One region of the Cohnella massiliensis genome, then DNA from elsewhere that is predicted to be linked to it. Evidence: riboswitches for the same ligand, from Rfam matches in the RefSeq annotation. Region 1 holds a riboswitch; the other holds the start of a gene.
The links. Region 1 has a riboswitch for cobalamin ahead of metE (5-methyltetrahydropteroyltriglutamate--homocysteine S-methyltransferase). Riboswitches for the same ligand answer to the same signal wherever they lie in the genome.

Region 1 (15,573 bases):
GGCGATCCTTGCGATCGGATTCGCGATGTATGTGCGTTACGCCATGAAAGGGACGGGAAAAACAAGCCGGAAAAAGGCGACGGCATCGGTCATTGCCATGGGGTTGTTCCTCGCGCTCACGATGATGATAAGCGTCTGACGGCAAGACGCGCCGCGACAACGATTCGGCGGCAAGGAAAGAGGCCGGCCGGATGGCCGGTCGGCCTCTTCCAACGGAGCGCCCCAAACGGAAGCGCCTCCCCGCCAAGCGCATATCGCGGCAAGCAAGCATTTGCCGCGAAGAGGGCAAGGCTCGCCCTACGCCTTCCGGCGAACGAGCGAGACGACAAGCGCCAGCAAGCCCGCGGCGAGGCCGGCGATCGCAAGGCCGAGCGTCAGCGGATCCCGCCCCGCGCCGTCGGACGCCTCATCGGCGGCGCCGGAAGAAGCGGCGCCGTGGCCGTGGCCGTCGGACTCGCCGGTCGACGGCGTCACCGCCGTCACGGAAGCCGGCGTGTCGGCGTCCTCGGCGCCGGTCCATTCGACGACGCTGCCGTCGGAGTACGTCTGGTAAGCTTTCCAGACGAGCTCCGTGGCGTCTGCCGCGACCCGGCCCTGGAAGCGGAACTCGCCAAACTCCGTCGCGCCCAGGCCGCTGCCGGACGTCGTCCAGACGACGGAAACGATTTTGCCGTCCGCGTTCGTCTCCGTCTCGTAGCTCCATTCGGGCTTCGGCTCGAACCGCAGCACTTCGACGCCGTCCGGAACGTCCAGCTTCACTTCGGTCGTAGCCGCGTCCTTCTCGGACGGGACGCGAATCGTAAACACCTGGTACGCGCCTTGCGCCACTTCGCCCGGCGATACCGTCACATGCGCGCTTGCCGCCTGGGCGAACCCGAAGGCGAGAAACAGCGCAAAAACGAGAGACAACCTTTTTTTCATGACAGGACCAATCCTTTCCGTTGATTGCGGATGAGACCAAGTATAAATCGTCCGCAACCCGACGGCATGACCCCAAAGGGCTACTCCGGCGAAAAAAAGATGGCGATCCGAAGGCGGCCCGCCGCTCTACCCGTCCACCAGCCCCCGTTCGTACGCATAACGGGTCAGCTGCACCCGGTTGTCCAAATGCAGCTTTTGCAAAATATTTTTGAGATGGTTTTTGACCGTATTTTCGGACAGGCCGAGACCGGCGGCGATTTCGCGATTCGTCCGGCCCCTGGCCACCTCCAGCAAAATTTCCTTCTCTCGCGGCGTCAGCCCCTCGCGCATGGCGGTTTCGCCGTCCGCGCCCGCTCTCCCCCGCGCCGGCGAAACCGGCGGCTGGGGCCTTGCGGCGAACTCCCGCAAAATCGACATCGCCAGATCGGGGTTCAGCGGCGCTTCGTCCAGGGCCACCGCACGCAAATATTCGCGCCAGGACGAAGGCTCCAGGTTTTTGAGCAAGTAGCCTTGGGCGCCCTTTTTCAGCGCTTCGAACAGGTGGGCCGGCTCGTCGGACACCGTCACCATGATGATTTTGACGTCGGGATAGGCGCCCTTGATCGCTTTCGCCGCCTCGAGCCCTCCCATCCCGGGCATGGAAATGTCCATCAGCACGAGCTCCGGCGTCGTCTCGTCCATCAGCTCGAGCGCCTCCTCGCCGCTGGCCGCTTCCCCGACGACGACAAAGTCGCGGTCGGACGCCACGATTTCCCGCATCCCTTGCCGCGCGTGAGGGTGGTCATCGACGAGCAGCACGCGAAACGGCTGATTCATCGCCTCTTCTCCCTTTCTTCGTCAATTCGATTACCGTACGGTCTCCACGCCGCTCCGCCGCCAGCGTCCAGCCCATCTTCCCCGCGCGATCGCGCACCATGCGCAGGCCGAACCGCCCCGGAGCCGCGAACGGGTCGCCCCCGAACCCGATGCCGTCGTCCTCGACGCGGCAGCGAAAGCCTCCGCCTTCGACCGGTTCGCCGACGACCGTCACGTTTTGCGCCCGCGCATGCTTGCGGACGTTCAGCAGCGCTTCCCGCAGGCAGGCGTGCAGCTCGACCTTTTCCTTGCCGGACAAGCTTTCGTCCGGAATCGTCCAGCGAAAATCCGCCTCGGCGTCGAGAACGCCCGCCGTCTCTCCGAGCAGCTCGCGCAAGGGGAGCACCCAGGCGGCGTCCGCCGCCGACGGCGGCAGCCGCAAATTGGCGATCGCCTGCCGCACGTCCTCGTGCATGACCCGGACCGTCTCGCGAATCTGTCCGGTAAGCTCGCGCACGGGCGGCTCGCACGCGGCTCGATCCAGCTGGTCGAGCTTGACCGCGAGCAGAAACAGCGACTGGGCGATGCCGTCGTGCAACTGCCGCGCCAGCTGTTCCCGCTCTTCGAGCGCCGCCTTGGTCGCTTTCTCCCGCTGCAGCTCGCTCTGCGACTGCTCCATGCGCCGGAACAGCCCCGGCACGAGCGCCAGCGTCACCGCAAGCACGATGAACGGAGCCAGCAAGTTGCCGAGCTCCATCGACAAATAGGGCAGCAAAAACGCATGCCGCACGTACTCCCACAGCCCGATTGTCAGCGTGGGAATCCCGATGATCAGCCATTTGATCCGCTTGTCGCGCATGACGGCTCCCTCTTTCGCATCCGGCCGGCTGCCTCCGCCTTCCGGCCGGTTCAATAAATCCGAAACTCCGTTTCGCGCACGAGCTCGTTGCTTTCCGAATCCGTCACCCGCACCTGCGCCTTCCATTTTCCCGCAAAGGGCAAATACGAGCCTTGCGCGCGGTAGGTCGCTTTTTCATAGCCGGCAAAATCGTCCAGCTCCTCATCCTCGTACGCTTCGAGCGGAACGTCGATCGCGCCGACGTCGTCCCGCCCTTCGGGCATCAGGCGCAGCAGCGCTTGCTTGGGCAGTCCCAGCTCCTCCGGCAGCCATATTTTCAACGTAAACGCGTTTTCCCCAGGGGCGTTCGGCGCGATTCGCAGCGTCAGGTGCATCTCTTCGCCCATCTCGTGATAATGCAGCGGGGCGTTCGAGGGCAGCGGATTTTGATACGTCAGAATGCCGACGCACAGCACGATCGCTCCGAACAGGCCGATGTCGAGCTTCAGCAGCCCGCCGCCGGGAAGATTCCCTTTGCGCAGCCTGAGCCGGATCAAAAAGGCGGCGATGACAACAAGCGCGGACAGCGCCGTTTTGGCGATCAGCCATTTGCCCCAGGACGTGTAGAGCAAATAAGAAAGCGTAGGCAAATATTTCAAAACGCTAAGCGTCCCCGTGATCCAAAGCGCGACAAACGAAAGGAGCGCCCACTTGGAAAACAGCAGGGCAAACCGTCCCGCCTCCGTCCGCTCCTTGCTCCATACGAGAATAAGCAGCGCAAGTCCTCCGCCCCACAATGCGGCTCCGAGCAGGTGGACGAAATCGAGCCCGACCGAATACCCGATCGGCGAAAAAGCCGCCGCGTGGCCGCTCCAGGCCTCGGCGAACAGCGCAGCGGCCGCCCAGAAGAGGCGGGCGTACGCCCCGAGCGACCGAAGCAGCGTCGCCGCGATCGCGAGCAGCAGCTCGGCCAGGTACAGCCGGCCGATCGTCGTCTGAATCAGGATGCGGCCCCATTCGGACATCGGCTCGCCCTGCGCAAGTTCGCTTACATGCAGAACGACGTAAGCGAGCGTCGCGCAAAGCGCGAATTTCCCCATGAAGCCGAGAGCCGCTTCGCGCCGCTCCCGCACGACCGGCGAAGCTCCGCGCGAAAGGCTCCACAGCGCCAGCCCGGCCGTCAGGAGCAGGCCCGCGTAATAGGCGATTCTCGTCGCGTAAAGAACGAATGCCCGGTCGCCCAGCATGTGCTCGCCGTGCCCGTCATGTCCGACCTGGGCGTGAGGATCCAGCCGGTCGGACGTCGTCGCGGCCGGCGGATTGCCGACGGTGAACACGTAGGCCCCGGAAACCGGATGGCCGTCGGCGGAAATGACGCTGTACGACACCGTATAATGGCCCTCTTCAAGCTTCGGAAGGCTGAGCCTCAAGCCTCTTCCCTGTTCGAAACGCTCCGGCTCCGCGTCCGTAACGGACTTCGAAGCGTCATCCAGCACGCGAAGCGAGTATCCGGTGCCGTCCAGCCGCTCGTTGAAGAGCAGCTCGACGGCCTCGGGTGCGGACGCGAGTTTCGCGTCTTGCGCGGGCGAAGCCTGTTCCAGCGTCGCATGCGCGAAGGCGGAAGGAGCCGACAGCCCGATGGCCCCGGCCAAAAAAACGATGAACGCGACAAAGCGCCGCAGCGCCGGCAAAGCGGCCGCATGCTTGCGCCCGTAAGCTGATGCAGTCGACACGAACGAAACCCCTCTTTCGAAAAATCCAAAAATTTCCGCAATCCTTGGACCCTGTCACCGTCCATCGTACCCGAACGCGTCCCTTCGTTCAACTGCCGGAAAAGAATTGTTGCATAAATATTCTTTCGAATGTATAGTTATTGACGACAACCGCATACCGGAAAAGATGGCGACGCAGCTTCCGGCGCTCGTGAAGAGCGCTTGAAGCGGTGAGCGGATGAAAAGGGAAGCCGGTGAGAGTCCGGCGCGGTCCCGCCACTGTAACGGGGGCAAAGGCGCGATATGCGCGCGGCCTTTGGAACCCGAAGCCAGGGATACCTGCCGTCTTTTCTCAAGCCAAGGAACCTACGGTCGATAGGGATGATCCGGCACATCTGATTTGACGTTCTGGACGTCTATTTCGGCATGCCCGTCCTTCCGAAGCTGGGAGGCGGGCATGCCTTTTTTGCTTGCGGCGCCCGGATGTCGGTTGATCAACATTTTGCGAGAGGTGTGGTTTGCGTATGTCTATCGTGGCAACCGCCGCGCTCGGGTATCCCCGAATCGGGGAAAACCGGGAATGGAAAAAAAGCCTGGAGCGCTTCTGGAGCGGAAAGTCGGGCGAAAACGAATTCAGGGAGGAGCAGGCGGAGCTTAGAATCCGCCGGCTGCTGCGGATGAAACGGTCGGGCGTCGCCGTTCTGCCGTCCGGGGACTATTCCCTGTACGACGGCATTCTCGATCATACGGTCGCCTTCGATCTCGTCCCGGAACGATTCCGGGATCTCGGCGCTCCCGGCTCGCTTGAAGTCTACTTCGCCGTCGCCCGCGGCGCGGAAGGAAAGCCCGCTTCCGAAATGACGAAGTGGTTCGACACCAACTATCACTATATCGTGCCCGAGCTGGGCGACCGCCGCGAGCCCCGGCTCGCGTTCAATCCCTGGCTCGACGCTTTCAACGAAGCGAAGGAAAAAGCCGGCCTTCTGACCCGTCCGGTTATCGTCGGCCCCTACACCTATGTCCGGCTGGCCAAAGGGGTGGCCGCCGGGGAATTCGCGGATCGGGTTCGCCGCCTCGTGCCGGTCTACTCGGAAGTTCTCGCCCAGCTGGCGGACGCCGGGGCCGTCTGGGTGCAAATGGACGAACCTTCGCTCGTCACGGACGTGCCGGAAGAGCATCTGCCGCTGATCGACGAGGTTTATGCGGCGCTTTCGTCCGTCCGGCCGAATTTGAAACTGATGCTGCAGACGTATTTCGCCGCGGCGGAGTTTCCGAAGCGGCTGCTCGCGCTGCCCGTCGGCGGCATCGGGCTCGATTTCGCGCGGGACGGAGGCGCGAATCTGGAGGCGCTCCGGCAGGAAGGCTGGCCCGCGGACAAAACGCTCGGAGCCGGCATCGTCGACGGACGCGGCATTTGGCGCGCCGATCCCGACCGCGCTCTCGCCCTGCTCGGCGAGCTGGCGGCGATCGTGTCCCCGGAGCGGCTCGTCGTGCAGACGTCGTGCAGCCTGCTGCACGCGCCCGTGACCGCCTCCGCGGAACGCAGCGGCGACCCGGTTGTGCGCGCCGCCTTCGCCTTTGCCGACGAGAAGCTGCGCGAGCTCGTCGATCTTGCCGACGCGCTCGGCTCGCGCCCGGCCGCCGGCGCCGACAGCGGCAGCGCCGCGCTGCTGGCGCGGCTTGAGGAGAGCCGCGCGGCTTTGGCCGCGCTGCGCGCTCATCCGGCGCGCGGCCGGGAAGCGGCCGGCGCGCGGGCGGATTCGGCGCCCGAGCGGGCGCCGTACGAGCGGCGCCGCGAGCGGCAGCAGGCGCGGTTCGGGCTGCCTCCGCTGCCGACGACGACGATCGGCAGCCTGCCGCAGACGGACGATATTCGCCGCGCCCGGCTGGAATGGCGGAAAGGAAAGCTGGCGGAAGGCGATTATCGCCGCCTGCTGAAGGAAAAAACCGGGCTGTGGATTCGCCGCCAGGAGGAGCTTGGCCTCGATGTCCTCGTGCACGGCGAATTCGAGCGGACGGACATGGTCGAGCACTTTGCCATGCTGCTGGACGGGTATCATTTTACCGACAACGGCTGGGTGCAATCGTACGGCTCCCGCTGCGTCAAGCCGCCCGTTATTTTCGGGGACGTGACGGACAAAGGCCCGATGACGCTGGAAGACACCGTCTACGCCCAATCGCTTTCTTCCCGTCCGGTGAAAGGCATGCTGACCGGCCCGATCACGATGCTCGCCTGGTCGTTCAGCCGCGAAGACCTGCCGCAAAGCCGGATCGCCGACCAGATCGCCAGGGCGCTGAACGCGGAAGTGCTCCGTCTCGAAGCCGCCGGCATCGGCATGATCCAGGTGGACGAGCCGGCGCTGCGGGAAATCGCCCCGCTGAAGCGCCGCGAATGGACGGCCTACTTCGAATGGGCGGTCCGGGCTTTCCGCCGCAGCGTAGCCGGCGTGGCCGACGACACCCAAATTCATACGCATATGTGCTACTGCGATTTCCATGAAATTATCGACGCGATCCAGGCGATGGATGCGGACGTCATTTCGCTCGAAACGTCGCGCAGCCACGGCGCCCTGATCGAGGCGCTCCGCGGCGAGCCTTACGGCAACGGCATCGGGCTTGGCGTATACGACATCCACAGCCCGGTCGTGCCGGGCAGCGGCGACATGCTGGCCGTCATCCGCGCCGCCCTGGAGGTCGTGCCGGCCGACCGGCTGTGGATCAACCCGGACTGCGGCCTCAAGACGCGCAGCGAAAGCGAAACGCTCAAGGCGCTTCGCGAAATGACGGCCGCGGCCGAGCAGGCTCGCCGGGAGCTGACCGCGACGTAAGCGCCGGCCGGGTTGGCCCGCCGGAGCCGCTCGTGACGCCAGCTGCCAGCCGTCTTGGCCCGCCGGGAGCTTCCCTCGACGTACTTAAATTGCCAGCCATCTTGGCTGGCCGGGAGCTGCCCGCGACGCAAGCTGCCGGACCAGTTGTCCCGCCTGAAGCTTTCAGCTGCCGGACGCCTCGGCCCGATGGGAGCTGCCCCGGCACCCATGCTGCCCTTGCGGCAGCCGGCGATGGTAGCGTGCAGCAATGCCGCGACGAAAAGGACCCCATTTCCGCCTGGATGCGGAATCGGGGTCTTTTCGTTCTTTTCGGGGCCACCCGTACGTTCGGGACGAAGTCCTCCCCACCGATGCCCGTCTCCGTTGGATTTTGTCCAACCGAGAGCCCCATTTTCACGACCCGCGCCGTCTTCGATGGATTTTGTCCAATCAAGCGACGCCCCTTTGCAAAAATTGCTCAAAATCCCCGTTCCTCGTTGGACAATATCCAACCTAGACAGCCCAATCCCCGAGTTTCGCTCTGCTGATTGGATGAAATCCAGCGTAGGCGATGCCGCGGCATTTGCCGACAGCATCATGCGTTCGCCTCTGGCCTCCTGGGGCCGCCTCCCGTTCGAGTCGGCATGGGCGGTTTGTACCCTGCGGCTGTCAGACGCCACTCCCGTCCTGGTATTTGTCCGCCCAAGCGTCGAAATCCGCGAACGCCAGCCCGCGCGAATCGGGCCAGATGTAAGTCCAGCCCGCGCAATCCGGGCGGTCCGCGTCGCGCACCCATACCCGCTCGTAGTCGTTCGTTTCCTCGATCCCGTAAAATTCCTCGTACGCGTCGATCTCGGCCAAGGCGGCCCCGCTCAGCTCGCACCACAATCCGCGCACGAAGCGGTCTTCCCCGCCGGTCACCGGCACCAACGCCGGATACGCCCCCGCATCGACCAGCCGTCCGCGCACGCGTCCCGGGAGGGGAGTCCCGCGCAAATAAGGCTCGAGAAGCCGATAACCCGCGAAGCCCGGCAGCAGCGTTCCGTATACGAACAAGCGGACGAGCGGCTCCTGCTCATCCAGGCCGGACCGTTCGATTCGTTTTTCCAAGCGCACGCCTCCTTCCCTATTTCCGCCGTATTTTACCGATAGTTCGTTATAAAGGGGACGTTGTCCGAATCCAATCTCTCGTTTGCCAAACGAACCTTGCAACGGCTACAATTTCGGTATGCCTGCTATTGGATTCAAATGGAGATTCGATTCAAATTGACCGACAAAACCGACAAAGGATGGGACCTATGGAAAGTTACGATTTGGCGTCATTGTCCGTCGCGCATTCGACCGGAAGCTGGGAGCTTGCTTTTTCCCAGGCCAAGCTGTTCGTCATTCAGGAATACGGCACCTTTCTTTGGTACATCGATGCGGAAGGCGTTTCCGACGAACGGCTGCTTGCGCATTTCGCCCAAACCGAGGATATCGGCGTTCGGGTCGAGGCGACGACGATCGGGGGACGCGTGTTGAAGGGCGACGCCTATTTCCATCCGAATCCGCAAAACAAAGCGGCCGCGATCCGCGGTCAAGGCGAACTTTCCGGCTATAACCCGAGCGCCGCGCGCTAAGCCGGGCTTGCCCCTGCCCGGCTATAATGAGCGCCGCGCGCTGAGCCGGCAACTCCCCGATCCGACGCCCCAACCGAACATGGGGCACTCCATAGCGAAAACGGCCCTCCTTCCGGAGAGCCGTTTTCGCCTGCCGCGACGGCCGGATTACTTGGAATACACTTCCGGCGTCGTCATTTTATCGTAGAAATTGACGTATTCGTCGCGTTCGGCCGAAGCCCGGCACGCCATGGCGGAACGGGGATGCTCGTCCAGCGCGCCCGTCACCATGTACGGAATGAGGTAGCCCCATTCTTCCTTCTCGCGAAGCTTGACCATGTGGCGCTCGATCATGCCGAGCACGGGACGAAGGCTGTACTGGGGGTTGTTCAGCTTCGCCAGCAGCAGCTCGGTCGGACAGTTGCCCGCCGCGCGGCCCATGCCGTACACGGAAGCGTCCAGCAGCTCGACGCCCATCTCCGCGGCGACAAGCGTGTTGGCGAACGCAAGCTGCATATTGTTGTGCGTATGGACGCCGAGGCGTTTCGTTTTCAGGTTGCGGCGGAACTTTTCCACCAAATAGCGGAAGTCGTCCGGATCGAGGCTGCCGTAAGAGTCGACGATGTAAACGACGTCGATCGGGCTGTCGGCGATCATCGCCAGCGATTCCGTCAGCTCGTTGTCCATCACGTTGGACAAGGCCATAATGTTGATCGTCGTTTCATATCCCCGATTATGGAACAAGGTGGCCAGCTCGATCGCCTTCGCCGTATCGCGCGCATAGCAGGCGACGCGAATCAGGTCGAGCAGCGACTCGCTGCGGGGCAGCACGTCGTTTTCGTCGACGCGGCCGACATCGACCAGCGCGGAAAGCTTGGTGTTCTTTTTCTCGGGGATGACCTTGCGCAAAAAGTCGTCGTCCAAAAAGCGCCACGGACCGGCATTTTCCGCGCCTTTGAGCAGCTTGGGGGAATTTTTGTAGCCGATCTCCATGTATTCCACGCCGGCCTCGTTCAGCGAGTTGTACAAATCCTGAACGAATTCGACACTGAAATCCCAATTGTTGACCAGCCCGCCGTCGCGTATCGTGCAGTCGACGATCTGGCAATGATCCGTCTTGCGGTGTGCGGCCATATTGACAAAATCTCCTTTGCTTCGTGCTTGACTTGAGTCCGAAAGGAACTTGGTACCTAGTTTATAACGAAACGCGACCAATTAACAAGGGCTTTGTCCGACAGCCCGGGAAAAATCCGCGCAAGCGCGCCGAACCGCCGCGAGCCGTACGACGCTTTCCGTCCGTGCATTAAAAAGGCCCCTGCCGGCCGGGTATCCGATCGGGGGGGCCACATAAGCGTCAAGCAAAACGAAGCGTTACGCCTGCGCCTTGCCGGACAGCCATTCCGCTTCCTGGACGAGCTGGGCGACCGAACGATCCAGACGGGTCGTCGCTTCTTCGGCGATGTCCGCGCCGCCTTGGTCGTTCCAAACGACCTGGGTATCGAGAACGAAGACGCCCGTCAAAATGTTGCGCGCGCCGAGCACGGAAAAAACCGGCTTCATCGCGAAATCGATGGACAGAAGATGGGCGATCGTCCCGCCGACGGCGATCGGCAGCACGAGCTTGTTGTCCAGGCCCTTTTGCGGCAGCAGGTCGAGGAAAGCTTTAAGAATGCCCGTAAACGAAGCTTTGTAGACCGGCGTGGCGATAATCACGGCGTCGGCTTCCTCCACTTGCTTGTTGGCGGAGATAATCGCCTCGCTGTCGAAGCGCGCGTGGAGCAGATCTTCCGCGGGAAGATCGCGGACGTAAAGGACGGACACCTCGTTGCCCGACGCTTCCGTTTGGCTGCGAACCCGATCGACGACGGCGTGCAATCTGGACTTTTGAACCGGACTTCCGACGATAATGACAATTTTGGCCACTTTGATCACGTTCCTTTTCTCGCGAGACGTCAATTCCGATATAACCTCTAGGATTATATTGAATTATAACGTGCAAATATTCTGTCTTCAAGCTCAAGTTATCAAAAACATTTCGATAATGCAAATATTTCTGCCACGCGGTGTCGGGATGCATGCCGTTTCGTCCCTTTCGACGCTTGATGAGCATGAGACAAGTCCTGTATGATTTAGGAGTCGCCGGGAAGCCGGCCGACGGATTTGGAACCCCATTCGCTGCGAGAGGAACATCAACATGAATTCATATACGCTGAAAGTCGCGGGACTTGCGCGGGAACTTCCCGTAATTCCGATCACGGATAAGCTTTGCATCGCCAGCTTCGTCATTTTGGGAGATGCGGAGCTGGTCGAAAAGGCAGCCGAGGCGCTGGCCGGGAAGCTCCCGCCGGTCGATGTCATCGTGACCGCCGAAGCGAAAGGCATTCCGCTCGCCTACGAGCTTTCGAGAAGGCTCGGCCTCGGACGCTACGTCGTCGCCAGAAAAAGCGTCAAGCCTTACATGGCCGCCCCCCTGCTGCACAAAGTCGTTTCGATTACGACGCAGAAGGAGCAGGTACTGGCTTTGGACCGGGCGGACGCCGAGTTTTTGCGGGGCAAACGCGTCGCGATCGTCGACGACGTGATCAGCACGGGAGAATCGCTGCGCGCCCTGGAGGAGCTTGTCGGGCTGGCCGGCGGCATCGTCGAGGCGAAGGCGGCCATTTTGGCCGAAGGCGATGCGGCCGGCCGGGACGATATCGTTTTTCTGGAGAAGCTTCCTTTGTTTCCCCGTTGAACCGAAAGGACCGGGAGGAGCGATTGGGCGCGCTCCTGGCCCGGTCTTTTTCTAGCTGCGGATTTCGGCCCGGCAAGGACGAACGTTCAGCGAAAAAGACAGCGTCTTGTCCGGCCGCAGCAAGTATTGTTCGAGCGTCGGCGCGTAGCCGCAGCTGTGGTTGCCGAGGCCGCTTTGGGCGGCGTCGAGCTTGACGATCGTCTCGCCCAGCCTCGTCAGCAAATGAACGTGACTTGTCCGCATCAGGTCCTCGGTCGAATAGTGGTGCGCGCTGACGTTGAAGGGCCTGCCGCCGGATTCCGCGAAGCGCAGGCCGATTCCCGCGGCGTTCGTCACCGCAGCCCAGCGGACGTCGGCCTTGTTGCCGTTTTCCTGCGGCTTGACGTACGGCACGAACTGCTCCTGCACCGTTCCTCCGTAAACGCCGAGCTTCCCGCTTTCCTTGCGGTCGGCATAGCATTCGTGCGGCCCCCGGCCGAACCAGTCGAGCCGCTCGAAGCCGGCCGGCATCGACAGCTCGAAGCCGAAGCGGGGCAGCGGCGGAAGTCCTTCTCTCGGCTCGACGAGCGCCTCGAGCAGCAGCTCTCCGCCCGCCCGCACGGCAGCGGTCGTCCGCGCCCGGAACGCGACGCTTTCGCCCCTTGCGCCGATGACGGAATCGGCCGTGACGACCAGCTCGGAATCGCCCGTTTTTTTCACCGCTACATTCCGTACGTTGGTGATAAGGCGATCGTAGCCCGCCTTCGCCCATTCCTTGGCCATTCGCACGTCATTGTCGACCGGGGCCCGCCAGAAGTTCGGCTTCGGCCCCGAGGCGAGCACCGGAACTCCCTGAACGCGCCATTCGCAAAGCTGTCCCGTGCGCTTGTCGAACGTTACCGAAAAATCGCCGCCAAGCACGCGAACGTGCCGGCCGTCTTCTTCGACGCGAAGCGCCTCCCGCTTGCCGGACGCTTCTCCGGCGACGGTCGCCGTTTTTCCGCCGGAACGCGCCTCCTCCCGCTCCTTCGCGATGACGAACAGCGGCAAATCCGCCCACGCCGTTTCATGGCCCGCCTCCGCCCACGACGTCCCTTCGCGCAGAACGAAGCTCGCGTGAACCCAGTATTCGCCCGCTTCGGCGGGAAGCCGCTCCGGCAGCGGAATACGCACCGTCTCCGTCCCGCCCGGACCCGCGGAAAGAGCCGGAAGCTCGCCGTTCGCGATCGTTTCTCCGTCCCGCTTCAGCTCCCAAGCTCCCCGCAAATGGGAGAGCGTCAGCGTATCGTAACGGTTGCGGACCGTCCATTCGCCGGTTTCCGCGTTCCAGGCTTCCGTTTTGACGGGTTCGAGAACTTTTTTATATTCCAGAAGGGAGGCTTTCGGCGCGCCGTCCGGAAACAGCAGGCCGTCCAGGCAGAAATTTCCGCTGTGCGGCTCTTCCCCGAAATCGCCCCCGTACGCGTAGTACGGTTCCCCGGTTTCCGTTTTTCGGCCGATCGCGAGGTCCGTCCATTCCCAGATCAGCCCGCCGAGCAGGCGCGGATACGCGTAGACGGCATCCCAGTACTCCCGCAAATTGCCGGTGGAATTTCCCATCGCATGTCCGTATTCGACCATTAAATAAGGACGGCTGTCCGGCTTGTTCGCTTCGGCGATCAGCATGTCGACGGACGGGTACATCGTGCTGACGATATCGACGATCGGCGCGTCGTACGCCCGCTCGTAATGGATCGGCCGGGTCGGATCGGCCTCGCGCACCCATGCCGCCATAGCGTCGTGATTCGGGCCGTAGCCCGACTCGTTGCCGAGCGACCAGACGATGACCGACGGAAAATTGCGATCCCGCTCCACCATTCGTCTGGCTCTGTCGATATAGGCGGCCGTCCAGGCCGGATGCTTGGACAGATAGCTTTCCGCCGCCCCTTTCGCAAACCCCGGCGTCTCCTGGTTGACGCGCTCGCCGGTAAACGCGAAGCCGTGCGTTTCCAAATCCGCCTCGTCGATGACGTAGAGCCCGTGCCGGTCGCACAGCTCCAGAAAGCGGGGATCGTTCGGGTAGTGGGACAGCCGGACCGTGTTGATATGATGCCTTTTCATGAGCACGACGTCCCGCTCCATCTGCTCGACGGATACCGCAAAGCCGCGCCAGGGATCGAATTCGTTGCGATTCACGCCCTTGACGACGATCGGCCGGCCGTTGACGAGCAGCTTTCCGTCCGCGATCCGGACCGTTCGGAAGCCGACGGCGATTCGTTTGACTTCCATTATGCGTCCGTCCGGATCCGTCAACGTCAGCAAAAGCGCGTACAAATAAGGCGTTTCCGCCGTCCAGAGGTTCGGTGCCGAGAGCTTTTCGCCGAGCGTCACGGTCCGTTCCTCTCCCGGAAGCGGAGCCGGAGATACGCTTAGCGTCCGGTCCAGCACCGGGCGGTCGTCCGCATCCAGCAGTTCGATCCGCAAACGGCAGGAAGGCTGCTCATGCCGCGAAAGATTGGCGACGGCCAGCGACACGCTCAGCTCCGCGTCGCCTCCCTTCTCGTTCGCGTCCGTCCTCACCTTCGCGTCCCGAATCGTAACCGGGGCCGGCGCCAGCAAGTACACATCCCGGAAAATGCCGCTCAGCCGCCATTTGTCCTGGCTTTCCAGGTAACTGCCGTCCGACCATTGATACACTTTGACCGCGAGAACGTTGTCCCCGGAAACGAGCCGGTCCGTAATCTCGAATTCGGCGGCCATATGGCTGCCCTGGCTATAGCCGGCAAGCTCGCCGTTCACCCAAACGTGAAAAGCGGAATCGACCCCTTCGAACACGAGCAGGACGCTGCGGCCTTCCCAGGCTTCGCCGAGGCGGAACGCGGTCCGGTAGCAGCCCGTCGGGTTGTCCGCCGGCACATGCGGCGGGTCGACCGGGAACGGATACGGACAGCTGCTGTAGTGCGGACGTCCGTACCCGTGCAGCTGCCAATTGCCCGGCACGGGCAGCGTCGCCCACTCGTCGTCCGCGTAATCCGGCGCTTCGAACCGCGCGGGAGCCTCTTCGGGAGACTCGCAGTACCGAAACTTCCAATCGCCGTTCAACAAACGGAAAAAAGGAGACGCCTCGCGCGGCTCCTTCAGGGCCGACTCGCGGCCGGCGTAAGGAATCATATAGGCATGGGGGGCCTCCGCGTTTCGCGCGAGGACGTCCAGGTTCATCCAATCGGGCTTGCTCGCTTGCGCCGTCGGCGCTTCCTGCATGGCATTTTCCTCCTTCTGGGGCGCGGCTTCCGTGTATTCCGTCCGGGTTTGCGGCCCGGGTCAGGTTCTATTCCCCTCGCCGCACCTTTTCGAAAAAACGGTCTCCGCCGACCTGCCCGCCCTTCAGCACCAGCTCCAGGCCGTCGAACGCAGAGTCGTTCGAAAAAGCCCGGCACAGCGGAGCGCCCGGGGCAAGCGCGGACACGCATTCGAGCGCGTAGATGCCAAGCTCCCGGGTGACGTAGCCGGACGTGTCTCCGCCTGCGATGAGCACGCGCTTCAGTCCCGTTTCCGCCGCAAGCGTCCGGGTCAGCGAGCCCAGCACCGCCCCGAGCACGCGGCTGCTGTCCTCGGCTCGCATGCCCTGGCCCTCGAGCGCCCGACGAAGCTCGGCGATGCTCGGGTCGCCGGGGCCGGAGGCGGAGTACAGCACGACGCTGCGGCCCGCGAGCAGGCGAGACTTCGCCTCCTCCAGCAGCCTCAGCCTCGCCGCTTCGGCGCTGTCCGGACGGATCAGCTCGTGCGCCGGCACCCGAATGCCGACAAAGCCGGCGTCCAGGGCTTGAGCGATCTGCTTCTCCGTTACCGGGGAGCAGCTGCCGGAGACGACAAGGAGCCGGTCGACGGAGCCGACGGCTTGTCGCTCCCGGTTTCCGGCCTGAACTCCGCCGTTCTTCGCATCCGCCGCGAGAGCTGCGGGCCCGCCAGGGCCCCCGTCTTCCCGCCAGCAGGCGCCGAGCGCATACTCGACGCCGGAAGAACCGACGACGAACAAGGCGTCCGAACGTTCGGCCTCCTCCAGGATCAGGCGTCCCGCCGTCCGCAGGCGCTCCTCGTCGAAGGCGTCGAACAGGACGATGTCCGGCGATTCGGCTTTAAGCCGCGCTTCGAGGCGGGCGCGCACGTCTTCGACGGCCCCGTCCAACGCCAAAATGTCCATCAGCGCCGT
Region 2 (15,573 bases), on a different contig from region 1:
AAATTCACGCCGTCGACCGCGCGCTTGTCGCCGAACGTTTTGACGAGGCTGTCGGCTTCGATCGCCCACACCCCGTTATTGGAACCCTTCATTGTTTCTCCTCCCTTAACGGATGGTTTAGGGGGATCGTAAACGACGTTTATGAACTGAATATGAATTGAAACGGGCGCGGGTCACCGCTTGGCGGGAATGAAGGCGAAAATTTCGCCCATAACGCGGGCAACCGGCCTCTCGCCAGGGAATGAAGGCGAAAATTGCGCCTTTGGCAAGACCGGCGCTTACACCTCCCGACGAGGGAGGGCGAAATGATTTTGAACGGAAAGGTAGCGAAGATGACGAATCGATATTCGTGGGATGTAGGCGGATGAGAAGGCCCGACGCCTGACTGACAAATTCGGCGCCTCACCCGGCCAGAAGAGGTTAACGGAAAGGCACAACGCCGTCGAGCGGCAGTTCGCCGAAACCGCGAAATGTGACGACGATGGCCGCGAAACTCGGAACATGCCGCTGTATTTGGACTTTCCCGTGAGTCACGGGTATTATACCCAAGCAACGGTTTGCACTTATGGCAAACCCGGTACTCACCTGTCGTAAAGCGACTGTTGCAAAGATAATGGAAACGCTCGGACGTTCCAGCTTGGTGCGGGAATCGAGATTTGTATGATAAATCATACAAATGACATCGCGAAGGCGGCAAAATACGGGAGTTTGTACGAAATATCATACAAAAGCGTGTGCGAAACCGCCAAATGCGGTGGATTTGTATGATAAATCGTACAAATGACATCGCGAAGGCGTCAAAAGACGGGAGTTTGTACGAAATATCATACAAAAACGTGCACAGCGCTGCCAAATGCGACGACTTTGTATGATAAATCATACGGGTACATGGACAGGCGGAAGGTTGGAGCGAATTGCGCTCCCGCACGATGCGCGAGGCTCCGTAATGTTACAATAGAGGATGCCAGGCACGTTGGTTTATCGACCATCGATATAAAAATTCGAGACCGATCTACAAGGTCATAGGAACTTTTGGGGCGCAAGGAGCGGGATCGCCATGGAGAAACGGGTGCTGGTCGTGGACGACGAGCAGAGCATCGTGGGCGCGTTGGCGTACGCGCTGCGCAGGGAAGGCTATACGGTCGAAACGGCGAACGACGGGGAAGCGGCGCTCTCGAAAGCCGCCTTGTTCCGGCCGCACGTCATTTTGCTCGACGTCATGATGCCGAAGCTGAACGGCTACGAGGTGTGCCGGAAGCTGGAAAATCGGCAGGGCACGGGCATTATTTTGCTGACCGTCAAAAACGATATCGTGGACAAAGTGCTCGGCCTCGAACTCGGCGCGGACGATTACGTCACGAAGCCGTTCGACGTCCGCGAGCTGCTCGCCAGAGTGAAGGCGCTGGCCAGACGGATGGAGCATGCCGGCGGCACGGAAGCCGATCGCGAAGAGCTTGTCGCCGGGGAAGTCCGTCTCAGCAAGACGGAGCGGACGTTAACGGTCCGGGGCCGCCCGGTCGAGCTGACGCCGAAGGAATTCGATTTGCTGGCTTGCCTGCTCGGACACCCGGAACGGGTATTTTCGCGGGAGCAGCTGCTTGATCTCGTATGGGGCATGGACTACGCGGGCGGAACGCGGACGGTCGACATCCATATTCAAAGACTGCGCAAAAAGCTGGGCGAGGCGAATCAGCATTTGCTGCAAACCGTGTACGGCGTCGGCTATAAAGGCACGGGGACGGGCGGCGGAGGAGAACGGCCATGAAGGGCGCCGGAAAGCCGGAGCGCAATGCCGGAAAAAAGCGCAGGTTCAAGCTGAGCCTTAAGGTGAAGCTGAGCGTGGTGCTGGCGCTTTTGCTGCTGCTCACCGTTCTCGTCATGAGCGAGCTCGTGCTGCGCGGAATCGAGAGCAACCAGCGGCGGCAAACGGAAGCCGAGCTTTCGCGTTACAGCCGGGCCGCGGAGCAATACGTAAGGCAAAGTTACTACAGCCTGGAAAATCCGCTGACGGACGAGGAGTTCATGACCCAGCGGGGACAACGACTCGCCCTCTACATTACATCGCTGAACGGCATGCAAACGTACTTGTACGACGCGTCGGGCCGAGAGGTGGGCAATTCCTTGCCGGGCGTCGGGGACAATGACGTCGCGGACACGCTTGGCTTTGCGCTGGACGGCGCGATCGCTTACGAGACGTCCGGCGATTCGCTGATTTACTTTTCGCCGCTGCGGGTGGAGGATCGGATGATCGGGGTCGTGCGGCTGCAATATTCGCTAAAAAGCTCGCAGGATTTTTTGGAAACGATCCGGGAGCTGTTCCGGACCGCGGGCATCGTCGTTTTCGCGGCGGGGTTCGTCATCGGCTATTTGTACTTCCATCGCATCGCTTCCTTGATCGGCAAGCTCCGGAAAGCGTCGCAGCAAATTCGTACGGGAAGGTATCTGCGGGCGATTCCGGTCCGCCGGAGGGACGAGCTCGGGGAGCTTGGCGAGGATATTTATTTTATGAGCGGGGCGATCGAGGAGCATATCGAGCGGCAAAAGCAATTTATCGGCAACGTGAGCCACGAGTTCAAAACTCCGCTTACGTCCATCAAAGCCTACGTCGACTTGCTCGATCTTTACCGCGACGATCCGCAGCTTGCGGCGGAAGCGGCGACGAGCATCGGCAAAGAGACGGAACGGCTGTACGAAATGGTGGAGAAAGTGCTTCGGCTGTCGGCGATGGAAAAGTACGATTTCGACCAGCATGCGGAGCGGGTCGACCTGAAGGAGCTGCTGGAAGAGCTCTGCGGCCGGATGCGCGGCAAGGCGGAGCGTTACGGCGTCGAGCTGCTGCCCGAGCTGGAGGAAGCGTCGTGCTGGGCGGATCGCGAAAGCCTCGTTCACGTGTTTATCAATCTGATCGACAACGCGGTTAAATATAACGTCCCGGGCGGAAAAGTTCGGGTGCGCTGCCGAATGGAGAAAAGGGAAGCGCTCGTTCGGGTGACGGACACCGGAATCGGCATTCCGTTCGAAGCGCGGGGAAAAATTTTTGAGCCGTTCTATACGGTAAGCAAAGACCGCGCCCGCAGCTACGGCGGCACCGGGCTGGGCCTTGCGCTCGTCCGGGAGCTTGCGGAAAAGCAAGGCGGCGCCATCTCCGTGTCCGCCCCCGATTCCGGGCCGGGAACGGAAGTCGAGGTCCGTTTGCCGGTTTCGGCAAAAAATTAAAGTTTTTACAAGTTGGAAACAATTCGAGACGGCGCCGATACAACCTTCCGTTAAGATGAACTCATCGACAAGGAAAGGGGAGCAATTCGCATGCAAAGAACAAACAAGAAAATCGCCTCTATCGGCGCCGTCATCAGCCTGGCGCTCGCCGTCGCGGCCTGCTCGGGAGGAAGCGGGGAGGAAAACGCGGGGGCCCGGCAAACGATCGAGAAACCGGACAAAACGATTACGGTCGTCGAGACGCCCGCGCCGGCCGCGGGACCGATCGAGGTCGCGAACATCAAAAACGTCGAGGGCATGGGCAACGGGTTTCTGACCGAGGATTCCCTTCTCGTCATGAAGCCGAATCCGGACGTCGAGCCGATCCAGGTGGAAGGGTCGACCCAGCCGCCGAACAATCTGTACGCGTACGATCTGAACGCGGGTACGGCCGAGGCGGTAAACCCGGAAAGCCAAAACCAGAATTTCGCCGTGCTGTCGCCGGACGGAAAGCATCTGTTTTACAAGCAAAATTACGAAGAATCCGCGCACGGCTTCATTCTGAACATGGAAACGAAAGAAAAGGTCGCGACGGGCGATTTCCTCATCGAATTCGGCGACGCGCAATGGCTGGACAATTCGACCGTCATGTTCCAGACGATGGAAGGGGCGCTCGTCGCCTCGGATACGGAGGGCAACGCCGAGGTGCTGTTCGAAGGCCCGGAAGACGCGCGCATCGTTTCGGCGGCCAAGACGGACGAAGGCCTCTTTTACATCGCCGGCGAGAAGCTTTATTTTCGGGCCGACGGCGGCTCGGAGCCGGAAGAGCTGTCCGATTCGGCGGTGACTGTCGCCGCGTCCCCGGACGGAAAGCAGCTGGCGCTCGTCCGGAAAGCGACGGAAACGACCCGCACGCTGTATATCGTCGATCCGAAGGGCAACGAGCTGCTCAAGCTCGGCACCGCCACGCAAGTATTCGGCGTTGCCTGGTCGCCGGACAGCACGAAGGTCGCTTACAATCTTATTTCCGAAGACGGGGGCGAAGGCGGCATCGTCGTCGCCGATACGCTGACCGGCGAGGCGACCGAGCTATCGGTCGACGTCCAGAGCGCGGCCGCCACGCTCCGCTGGAGCGATTCGGGCAAAAAGCTGCTGGCGACGACCTACAAGGAGGAAGGATTCGTCAGCTACGTCATCACGCTGAAATAAAGGAAAGAGGCCGTCCGGCGAGGACGGCCTTTCTTTCTTGCCGTGGATGGACAGTTGTTCGCGGCATTTACCTAATGGCAAGCCAGATGACGACGACAAAGACGAAAACGAGCAAAATAAATCCGGTCAGCCATAAGACGGCTTTACGTCCTTCCACGCTGTCACCACCCTGATCCGTTGTCCTCTGATTATACCAGCAGAGCGGAGACAACGCACACGGGCGTTACCAGCGCACGAGGGAAAAGGCCAGCTTGTCGGTCAGGATCGGGAACAGCTCTCTAACCGAACCGATGAAGGGGGTGGGCTGAATTTTGCCCTTCGGGCTTGCGATATTGAGCCAGAAGCGGTTGGCCCGAAGCTGCAGGAACAGGGCGCGCAAAGCCTCCTCGTCGCCTTCCAGCGAGTAAACGACCAGGTGGGTATCGTGCACCCGCACTTTCAAATGCTCGAATTGACCGGCGCGAAGCGCCTGCTGCAAAAAGCTTTGCGACAATTGAAGCGAGAGATAAACCATGCCGAAGCGACCTCCCGAATGAAGGAATGGCCGATTTCTCGTTCAAGGGGCTCGTCATGTGAAGGTTGAGAGGATCGGTTCAATATCCGTTTTTATACCTGCTTTATAGGAATCATATTATCAAATTTACAATTAGGGAAAAAGAGGGAAATATGACAAAAAACCAAGAACGGATTATGATAGGATAAGCGCGCCAGCGGAAAAGATGACGACAGGCGCACGCTTCGATTCGGTTCAAGGAGGCGCTTATGATCCATATCGGACTTGCGGGCTGGGGGGATCACGACCGGCTGTACGATCCTTCCGTCAAAGCAAAAGATAAATTGAAAGCGTACGGAAGCCACTTTCCCGTCGTCGAAGTGGACAGCTCCTTTTATGCGATCCAGCCGAAGGAGCGCTTCGCTCGCTGGGTGGAGGAGACGCCGGAGACGCTGCGCTTCGTCGTGAAGGCGTACCAGGGAATGACCGGGCATCAGCGCGGCCAGCCGCGCGCCGAGGCGGGCGGAACGGAGGCGATGTACGAGGCGTTCCGCGAATCGCTGGAGCCGGCGTTTGCGGCGGGGCGGCTCGCGGCGGCGCTGTTTCAATACCCTCCGTGGTTCGATTGCACGAGGGAAAACGTTCAGCAATTGCGGGAGACGAGAAGGCGGATGAACGGATTTCCCTGCGCGCTCGAGTTCAGGCATCAAAGCTGGTTCGCGCCGGAATTCCGCGAGAAGACGCTGGAATTCATGGAGGAGCAGGGCTGGATCCATAGCGTGTGCGACGAGCCCCAAGCGGGAGCCGGGTCCGTTCCGACCGTCCTGCGCGCGACCGATCCCGACACGGTCGTCGTTCGCATGCACGGCCGCAATGCGGCGGGCTGGCAGGCGGCCGGCGCGCCGAACTGGCGGGAGGTTCGCTATTTGTACAAGTACGGCGAGGAGGAGCTGGACGAGTGGCGCGTTCGTCTGGAACGGCTGGCGGAAATGTGCCGGGACGTTTACGTCATTTTCAACAACAACTCGGGCGGGGACGCCGCCGCCAACGCGAAGCGGATGATGGAGAAGCTCGATTTGACCGCTCCCGACGGGAAGCGGCCGAACGATCCGCGCGGCCCGTTCGCCGAATCCGGGGAGGAGCCTCCCGAACAGCTGAATTTATTTTGACAACATCGCATAGAGGGAGCTAGTCGCAGAGTGAGCATAGCCGTACGTCTTCGAGGTTTCAATATCGGGTTCTTTTCCTTGTTTGCGCTTTTTATTTCGTTTCTTCCCGTTTACGCAAGCCAGATCGGCATTTCCAAAACGGAAATCGGCCTCATCCTCGGGATAGGCAGCCTGATCAGCATCGTCTCCCAGCCGCTTTGGGGCATCGTTTGCGATAGAACCCGCACGATCAAAAAAGTCATGCTCCTCATCCTGACGGTCTCCGTCATCGCCGGAACGCTGCTGTTTCAATCGCGGGAGGCTTGGCTTTTCGCGCTGTTCGTCGCGATGATGAATCTGTTTTTCATGCCGTCGGACGCGCTGGTCGAAAGCCTGAACGTGCAGACGGCGCAGCGGGTCGGCATCAGCTACGGTTCCATCCGGACGTTCGGGGCGCTGGGCTACGCGTTCACCTCGCTGGCCGCGGGAACGTTTCTGCATGCTTTCGGGATGGGCAGCCTGGCCTGGATTTTTCTCGGCTTCGGACTGGTTACGCTGCTGCTGGGCTTAAGCATGTCGGACGTAAAAGCTTCCTCCAAGCCGATCGCTTTCGGGCAATTAAAGACGTTTATGCTGGACCCGCGCATGCTGGCCTTCTTCGCTCTCGTATTTCTGGTGGCGCTTCCCCATAAAATGAACGACATGTACATCGGCCTCTACATCGAGGAAATGGGCGGCAATGTCCGACATACCGGCATGGCGTGGTTTGCGATGACGCTGTCGGAGGCGCTGTTTTTCGCCCTGAGCGCCAAGCTGATCAAGCCCGGCAAGGAATTGGCGGTCATGGCGGTCTCGGCCGGCATGTACTTGGTTCGCTTCGGGCTGAGTTCGCTTGTGACGGAACCGCTGCCGCTCGTCGCCATGCAAGTCTTTCAGGGGGTGACGTTCGCCCTGTTTTACGTGGCGGCGATCCAATATCTCCATTCGATCGTCCCCGAGCAGTGGAAATCGACGGGGCAGACGGTGATGACGGTGCTGTTTTTCGGCATATCCGGCATCGTCGGCTCGTCGGCGGGGGGCTGGCTGATGGAGCGCCTCGGCGGGCAGTCGCTGTACCGGATCATGGCCGCTCTCGCGGCGGTGGCGTTCGTATACGGATTTTATTTGTGGAAAAAACGGCTCCGGCCGTCGCCGGCGGACGCTTGAGCGAACAAGCAGGCGGCGGGCGACGGCCGGAGCATGGGGCAGACGGCAACGCGGGCACGGACGGCACGAGCGCGGGCAGGGCCGCTAGCGTCTTTCGCTAATGGCCCTGCGGACCGCCGCGGGTTATTTCGCCCTGCCGGATGCGGCGTCGCGCGGGACCATGTCCTTGCGCCGGTACACGCTCAGCATCAGGCCGACCGCCGCCAGCTCCAGCACCTGGTTCAGGCCGCCGTAGGCGATGAAGGGGGGAGCCGAGCTATGGGGAGGCAGCAACTCGAACGTCATCAGCAGGCTCAACGCGAACTTGCCGGCGATGACGGAAAACAACCCGATCACGAGCGAGGAAGCGAACGGGTCGGCCGTTTGCCTGGCCATGCCGAAGATGCGCGCGCCATACAGCAGCAGAATCGCCGCAAAAGCGATGCCGGCCGCCCAGCCCAAGCTGTAAATGAAGTAGGTTAATACGTTTTCGCTATACGTATAGGGCATGTTTTTCAACGTCGTCCCGAAGCCCTGTCCCCACCAGCCGGCCGAGGAGATGGCATCCAGACTGCGGTTCGAGTAAAAATCGGCCAGCTTCGGATCGGAGTAGTAACCGAAATACGTCCTAAGCCGGTCATAATAAAGAGCAAGCTTGCCGGACAAGGCAAACAACGACGGCATACCGAACGCCGCGATCGCCGGAATCGCGACAACCAGCGTGCCGTAAGCGGCAGCCCGTTTCCAACGTTTTCCGGCAAGCAGCAGGACGGTGACGCAAATAAAATGAACGGCAAACGTCGTCGCCGAACCGCAGCTCAAGTAAAGAATTCCCGGAATCGCATAGTAAACGATGAAATCCTTGGCGAAAAAGAAAGCTTGTTCCCGAAGAGAACGGCGGGGTTTCCGTTCCTCCAGGCTAACCCGTCCGGCGATGGCCGCGGCGAAAAGGTAAAGGGCCAACGTCGGGGCGTGCAGGGTGAAAGGGCCGAGCGAAATCCAAGCCTTGCTCCCGTTTACGACCGTCGGTCCCCACAACCACGCTTGCGGCAGAAGCAGCAGAACGGAAGCCGCCCCGTACAGCGGCCTTATCCACCCTTTGAGTTTGCGATAATCGGCAAAATAGAGCAGAAGCAGCAGGCCGAATCCGATAACGGAGAACATCGCCTTGCGGACGGCAAAAGCCATGCCGGAAATCCGCTGATCGACGGCGCTTAGCTGGATGCCGAGCATCGTCACGATCCCGATCCCGACCAGAAGCGCGGTCAGCAGGAGGACGCTCCACTCCGTTTTGGGCTTATGCACACTGTGCAGATGCTTTCCGATTCGCTTCGGATCGCCCATCGATTCGATCGCAAGCCGGACGGCCTCCTCTTCGGAAACGCCTTCGCCGCGCCTTGCGGCGATCGCCTCCTCCAAATGCCCGCCGATCTCCAGACGGATCTCCCCGTGCATTTCCTTCGCCTTCACTTGCGAGCACACCTGATCGAGAAACGCCTCTACCCGCTCGTTTCGGTCGAGCGCCATCAGGACGCGCCCCCTTCCCCGAGCACGCGGTTGACCGTCGCGCTGAAAAGAGACCATTCCCGTTTCCGCTCCTCCAGCTGCAGGCGGCCCTGATCGGTGATGCGGTAATATTTGCGCTGGCGGCCCCCTTCGTTGTGCCAGTACGCCTCCACCATCCGTTGCGCTTCCAAGGCGTGGAGAATCGGATAAAGCGTACCCTCCTTCAGGTTGAATACGCCGGCCGACAGGCGTTCCAGCTCCTTGACCATCTCGTATCCGTACATTTCCTTGCGGTCGAGAAGGGTAAGCACGAGAATGACCGTGCTGCCTTTCATCAGTTCTTTGCCGATTTTCATCGAAACCTCCGCCTTATGCATCGATAATCTATGTATCGAATATCTAGGTATATTTTAATCGCGAAACAAAACCCGGTCAATAGCCAAAACGAAGATCGAAACACCGGAGGGCGACAGGCGAGTCGCCGGGCAGGCAGGATTCGGCGCTTCTTTGTCGAAACACTTAATGTTCGCGCGAATAAGCGGCCTCAATCTCAAAGAAGAATAGTTCTGCGGCATTTTATAAAATGCAAGGAGCCATTCCTGTAATGAATTAAAATGCGGTTTGCAAAACAAAAAGCGCCTCCTGTATGCTGGGTCTCGGAATGGTGCACATTCACTGCCCTAATTAAGAGGAGGACGCTCACTATGAAGTTTAACCAATCGAGCAAGCAAAATCAACGGATTTCGAGAATTTCTGAAACAACATTGGTCATCGGGACGGATATCGCGAAGCACAACCATGTCGCTCGGGCCTTCACCTACCGTGGCATTGAGCTCGGTAAGCGTTGCCTGTTCCAGAACGACGAGAATGGCCTACTGGACTTGTTGGCCTGGGCCGAATCCATCCAGCAAGAACATGGACTGACGGACGTACTACTTGGCGTAGAGCCCACCGGGCACTACTGGTTCCCGCTGTTTCACTTCCTGAAGCAGCGCAGCATCGAAGTGGTGCTCGTGAATCCGCATCACGTCAAGAAAAGCAAGGAACTCGACGACAACTCGCCGACCAAGAACGACATCAAAGATGCGAAGGTCGTCGCCAAACTCGTCATCGACGGACGCTATACACAGCCGCAGCTGCCGGAGGGTGTTTACGCCGACCTGCGTGTACTGATGAACCAGCGTGACCGTCTATGCGGGGATTTGAATCGGGTGAAAGGAAGAATCCACAATTGGCTGGATCGCTTCTTTCCCGAATATAGGCAAGTGTTTAAAGACTGGGAAGGCAAGGCCTCGCTCATTACGTTGCAACACTTTCCGCTGCCACAAGACGTCGTCTCCGCCGGCGAAACGACAGTCGTGGCGACTTGGAAGAAGAACGATGTGAAACGAGCTGTGGGCCCCAAGAGAGCGGGACTGCTCTACCGGAAAGCCCAAACGTCCATCGGCCTCACGGAAGGCGCTACGGCGGCCAAACATGAGCTAGCCATGTATTTGGAACAGTACGCCATGCTGTGCAGGCAGATCGAACAACTGATGGAGCATGTGGCGGATCTGGTGGAACAGATTCCGGGCGCCACCCACATGATGAGCATTCCGTGTATCGGCCTCATCACTGTGGCAGGATTCCTGGCGGAAGTCGGAGACTTGAGCGGCTACGATCACAGCAGGCAAATCGTTCGTCACGCCGGTCTCAGCCTGCGAGAAAACAGCTCCGGGCTTCACAAAGGGGAAACGACCATCAGCAAGCGAGGTCGTTGTCGTCTCCGGGCTTTGCTGTACCGGGCGGCATTGACCTTGGTTGCCAAAAATCCGGAGTTCCGCGCACTGCACCTGTACTTCACGACGCGCCGGGATAATCCGCTGAAAAAAAAGCAGTCGATGATTGCGATTTCGAGCAAGCTCATTCGAGTCATGTTTGAGCTAGGCCGTAAACAGAAGAACTATGACGTCAGCAAAGTACTCGGCCCCCATCGGGAGGCTCAATTGCAAGCGGCAGCTTAATTCATTCACAGATGGATAACTCACTTTGGTTTCATCGCTTACACACATGTTGATCTTTGACAAACGAAGCACGGATAGGCTGGGAGTAATCGATTCCATTAGGGCAACGACCCCGTAAAGGAGCTAACCTGGCCTCCACCCCTTGAGAGGTAGAACGAAGGAATGTAAGGGCAACGACCCAGGGAGATATGGGAGGGTAAACCGCAAGGGCACATGTGGAGATCCATATGCGACCATACGGCTTTCAAAAAGCGGGGTGGTCCCCACCTCTATTCCCGCCAACAGGTCGATCCCAAATATTCGCTCCGCGTCAAATCTTATCCAAGGGAGCCTCGGATGTCAAAGTTGAAATCCTGAGAAAATGCGAGAAAAACGGAGAAAAGATTAATTTATTGAGGGAGGAAGCACTGTGGCCTATAACAGCATTATCGTTCGCCTTGAACTGAATCATTCGCTCATTCACTTCGGGGACGTGGCTTCGGCCATCGGACGGGCGGGCGGGGACATTACGTCCATCGACGTCATCCGCTCGGGGCAAGACGTTTCCGTTCGGGACATTACGGTACATATAACGGAAGAAGGGGAATCGCAGGTCGTCGAATCGTTAAAAGCGCTGGACGGGGTCCAGTTGATCAACGTGTCCGACCGCACGTTTCTGGCGCATTTGGGCGGCAAAATCGCCATCCAGCCGAGCTTGCCGATCCGCAACCGCGACGATTTGTCCAGGGTGTATACGCCCGGCGTCGCCCGGGTGTCGGCGGCGATCCATGAAAATCGCGACAAGGCGTATTCGCTGACGATCAAGCGGAATACGGTAGCCGTCGTCACGGACGGCACGGCGGTGCTCGGCCTCGGCGACATCGGGCCGTACGCGGCGGCGCCGGTCATGGAAGGGAAGGCGATGCTGTTCAAGCAGCTGGCGGACGTCGACGCTTTTCCGATCTGTCTGGACACGAAGGATACGGAGGAAATTATCCGGACGATCAAGGCAATCGCGCCGATTTTCGGCGGCATCAATCTGGAGGATATCGCGTCTCCGCGCTGCTTCGAAATCGAAACGCGGCTTGCGGAGCAGCTCGATATTCCGATTTTCCACGACGATCAGCACGGAACGGCCATCGTCGTCATCGCGGGACTGCTGAACGCGCTGAAGGTCGTCGGCAAGCGGATCGACCAGGTTCGCGTCGTCGTGAACGGCATCGGAGCGGCCGGCGTCTCGATATGCAAAATGCTGCTGGCCGCCGGCGTCCGCAGGCTCGTGCCGGTCGACCGCGAAGGCGCGATCGTGCGCGGCGGCTCGTATTCGGACCATCCGATGTGGCACTGGCTGTCCGAGCAGCCGCAGGTGGAGGCCGAGCCGGGAACGCTGAAGGAAGTGATCCGGGACGCGGACGTGTTCATCGGAGTGTCCCGCGGCGGGGTGCTGAATGCGGAGGATGTCGGAAAAATGGCGGCGGACCGCATCGTTTTCGCCATGGCGAACCCGCATCCGGAAATCGACCCCGAGGCGGCGCTGCCGATCGTGCGCGTATTTGCGACCGGGCGGAGCGACTACCCGAACCAGATCAACAACGTGCTCGTGTTCCCGGGCATTTTCCGCGGAGCGCTGGATTGCCGGGCGCGCATCATCAACGAGCCGATGAAGCTGGCGGCGGCCCGCGCCATCGCTTCGGTCGTGTCGGCGGGCGAACTGAACGCGCAGTATATCATACCGAGCATTTTCAACGAGCAGGTGGTGGCCAAAGTCCGGCACGCCGTCATCGAAACGGCAATATTGACCGGCGTCGCCCGGCGCACGCCGCCGGATTTCCGGTAATTTCCGAAGCCGGCATCGCCATGCCAAAAAAATCAGCGCCGTCGCGGCTGCCTTTTCGGCGGCACAGCGTTCGGCGCTGCTCTGCTTTTCCGTTTCGGACGATTTGCGTTTGCGGCTTGCGCTGCCATCGTCCCCGGAGCGCTTCGGGACTTAAGAGCCCGGAGCGTTCTTCTTTTTGGCGTGCTTTTTTGCTTTTCGATTTGCTCATGCGGTTCACGCTCCCGTGAAAATTTCGGCGAGGCGGCGCGCGGCCGCCGCCGACCCCAAGTATACGCTAAAACGCGGAAGATTGTAACAGTTTGCGCACAAAACGCCCTCGAAGGCGATCGGCGGACCCCCGCGGTACTATTCATTCCCGACCGAGTACGTTATAATTCGATAGAAGCGGCCGCCGCTTGAACATTTGAATGATTTTTCAGCCAGTTGGTGCCTTGTCCGGACAGGAGGTCCGCGTCAAGGGTAAAAGGGAAGCCGGTGAGAGTCCGGCGCGGTCCCGCCACTGTAACCCGGAAACGACCCCGACGATGCCACTGCTTCCGATGGAAGCGGGAAGGCCGGGGGGAAGCTGCAAGGCCGGGGAGCCAGGAAACCTGCCAGCTGCGCTTAGCCAACGGAATCCTTCGCGGAAAGGATCGGCTCGATCAGGATACGCCAAGACATTGACGCCCCTGTGCGCAAGGGGTGCCGTTCGTCTTTCGCCTGATTTGCTGACCCTGCTTCCGATAGACGGAGGCAGGGTTTTGTCGTGCAGCGACCGGTTGGAAGTTTCGAAGATTCATTCATCGCTCAAGCGCAGTCCTCGAAATCAGACAGAAAGGATTGTGGTAGTGCAATGAAGAAACGTTATTTGTGGGGGTTCGCCGCGTTGTTGCTGGCGGGGTCGATTTTGGCGGGCTGCGGAAGCTCGAACGGGGAGGGCGGCGCGTCGGGCGAAGCGTCGGCAAGCGCCTCCGCGGGCGCATCGCCGAGCGCTTCGGCGTCGTCGGCGCCGGAAGCGTCCGACAGCGGCGAAGCGAAGCAGACGCAATATCCGCTGACCGTTCAGGACGCGACCGGCGAGTCGTTTACGTTCGAACAGGCGCCGCAGCGGATCGTGTCCACCTCTCCGGCGGAGACGGAAATTTTGTTCGCGCTTGGCCTGGGAGAGCAGGTCGTCGGCGTGTCCGATTTTGACAACTATCCGGAAGAGGCGACGACGAAGGAGAAAGTGGGCAGCATTACGAAGCCGAACGAGGAAGCGATTATCGCCCTTCAGCCGGACCTCGTCGTAACCGGCATTTCGATGCCGGAGGACGTGCTGAACAAGTTCCGTTCGCTCGACCTGGTCATGTACAAAACCGATCCGAAGTCGATCGACGACGTGATGAACAACATTTTGCAAATGGGCATCATTGCGAATCGCCAGCAGGAAGCGGAGGCGCTCGTCGCTTCGATGAAGGAAGACGTCGAGCGCGTCGCCGCGGCGGTGGCCGGCGTGGCGGAAGCCGACAAGAAGAAGGTGTATGTCGAGTTTTCCCCGGGCTGGTCGGTCGGCAAGGGAGAATTCATGGACGAGCTGATCACGCTGGCCGGCGGCATCAACGTGGCCGGAGATACCGAGGGCTGGAACCAAATCAACGAAGAAACGATCGTGCAAAAAAATCCGGACGTCATTTTGTTCACGCTCGGCGTGACCGACAGCGAGTCGGGCAAGACGCTGGAGGAGATGATCAAGGGCCGCAGCGGCTGGGATCAAATAACGGCGATCGCCGAAAATCGCGTCGTCGGCCTCGACCAGGACGTGCTGTCGCGCCCGGGGCCGCGCATCACGCAAGGGCTCGTTGAAGTCGCCAAAGCGGTATATCCCGATCTGGTGAAGGAATGAAGCGAAAAAGCGCGATTGGAGGAGGAGCTGCGCTGGCGCTCCTTCTCTTTACGGTCGTTTTCAGCCTTTCCATGGGATCGGCGCGTCTGCCCCTGGCGGACGTATGGGGCATTTTGCTGCACAGTCTGCCCGGCGGAGACTCGCTCGTCGCGCCCCACTGGGAGTCTTCGACCGAGCAGATCGTTCTGAAAATCCGCTTGCCCCGCATTGCGCTGGCGATTTTGATCGGCGCCATGCTGTCGGTAGCGGGGGCTGGTTTTCAGGGCGTACTGCGCAATCCGCTCGCCGACCCGTACACGCTCGGAGTCGCGTCCGGCTCGGCGGTAGGCGCGGCGTTTCTTATCCTGATGGGGTACAGCTACAGCTTGTTCGCGCAATGGACGATTCCGGTCGTCGCGTTTGCGACCGGATTGATCAGCCTGGCGCTCGTGCTTCGGCTCGCCCGCGACCAGGGGAAAATCCGGATGGAGACGCTGCTGCTGTCGGGCGTCGTTTTGCAGGCGTTTTTCGGCTCGCTCGTCTCGTTCATGGTTTCGAGATCGGATAAGGTCATCAACGAAATCGTCTTCTGGATGCTCGGCAGCCTGTCATTGCGCGGCTGGTCGTACTCGGCCGTGCTGCTGCCCTATTTGGCGGCGGGGCTCGTCATTATGATCGGCTACAGCCGGACGATGAATTTGTTCGCCTTGGGGGAAAGGCAGGCCGCGCATCTGGGCGTCAACGTCGAGCGGACGAAGGTGACGATTCTCGTCGTGTGCACGCTGATGACGGCGGCGGCCGTTTCCGTGGCCGGGGTTATCGGCTTCGTCGGCATGGTGGTGCCGCATTTGATCCGCCTGCTGACCGGTCCCGATTACCGGCTCCTCGTGCCGCTGTCGGCGGTCGGCGGCGCCATCTACATGCTGCTGGCGGACACGGCCGCGCGAACGCTGCTGTCGCCGACGGAAATTCCGATCGGCGTCGTGACGGCTTTTATCGGGGCGCCGTTTTTCGCCTATTTGCTCCGGCGCAACCGGAGCCGGGCCAGGGGGTAAAAGCATGATTCTAGCGAACCGTCTTGGGAAAACGTATGACGGACGCCGGGTGCTGTCGGATATCGGCTTCTCCGTTTACGAAGGGGAAATTTTCGGCATCATCGGCCCGAACGGCAGCGG

Region 2: it holds a riboswitch for cobalamin, as region 1 does, so the genes downstream of both, B7E11_RS12045 (ABC transporter substrate-binding protein) here and metE (5-methyltetrahydropteroyltriglutamate--homocysteine S-methyltransferase) in region 1, are expected to answer to the same signal.

Annotation. Positions count from the first base shown of each region.
Region 1 is NZ_LT821259.1:574,924-590,496, reverse strand. It holds gene B7E11_RS16550 (permease) at 1-139, shown strand, start outside; gene B7E11_RS16545 (YcnI family copper-binding membrane protein) at 298-921, opposite strand; gene B7E11_RS16540 (response regulator) at 1,048-1,737, opposite strand; gene B7E11_RS16535 (sensor histidine kinase) at 1,703-2,629, opposite strand; gene B7E11_RS16530 (copper resistance CopC/CopD family protein) at 2,626-4,287, opposite strand; cobalamin riboswitch at 4,478-4,627, shown strand; gene metE (5-methyltetrahydropteroyltriglutamate--homocysteine S-methyltransferase) at 4,791-7,094, shown strand; gene B7E11_RS16520 (gamma-glutamylcyclotransferase family protein) at 7,743-8,183, opposite strand; gene B7E11_RS16515 (hypothetical protein) at 8,372-8,692, shown strand; gene B7E11_RS16510 (aldolase catalytic domain-containing protein) at 8,840-9,805, opposite strand; gene ssuE (NADPH-dependent FMN reductase) at 10,043-10,594, opposite strand; gene B7E11_RS16500 (phosphoribosyltransferase family protein) at 10,866-11,405, shown strand; gene B7E11_RS16495 (glycoside hydrolase family 2 TIM barrel-domain containing protein) at 11,457-14,624, opposite strand; gene B7E11_RS16490 (four-carbon acid sugar kinase family protein) at 14,692-15,573, opposite strand, start outside.
Region 2 is NZ_LT821258.1:521,733-537,305, reverse strand. It holds gene B7E11_RS12105 (ATP-binding cassette domain-containing protein) at 1-92, opposite strand, end outside; gene B7E11_RS12100 (response regulator transcription factor) at 1,058-1,765, shown strand; gene B7E11_RS12095 (sensor histidine kinase) at 1,762-3,216, shown strand; gene B7E11_RS12090 (hypothetical protein) at 3,307-4,404, shown strand; gene B7E11_RS12085 (hypothetical protein) at 4,628-4,918, opposite strand; gene B7E11_RS12080 (DUF72 domain-containing protein) at 5,167-6,066, shown strand; gene B7E11_RS12075 (MFS transporter) at 6,097-7,251, shown strand; gene B7E11_RS12070 (FtsW/RodA/SpoVE family cell cycle protein) at 7,375-8,757, opposite strand; gene B7E11_RS12065 (PadR family transcriptional regulator) at 8,757-9,092, opposite strand; gene B7E11_RS12060 (IS110 family RNA-guided transposase) at 9,441-10,739, shown strand; gene B7E11_RS12055 (NAD-dependent malic enzyme) at 11,149-12,555, shown strand; cobalamin riboswitch at 12,963-13,167, shown strand; gene B7E11_RS12045 (ABC transporter substrate-binding protein) at 13,388-14,419, shown strand; gene B7E11_RS12040 (FecCD family ABC transporter permease) at 14,416-15,453, shown strand; gene B7E11_RS12035 (ABC transporter ATP-binding protein) at 15,458-15,573, shown strand, end outside.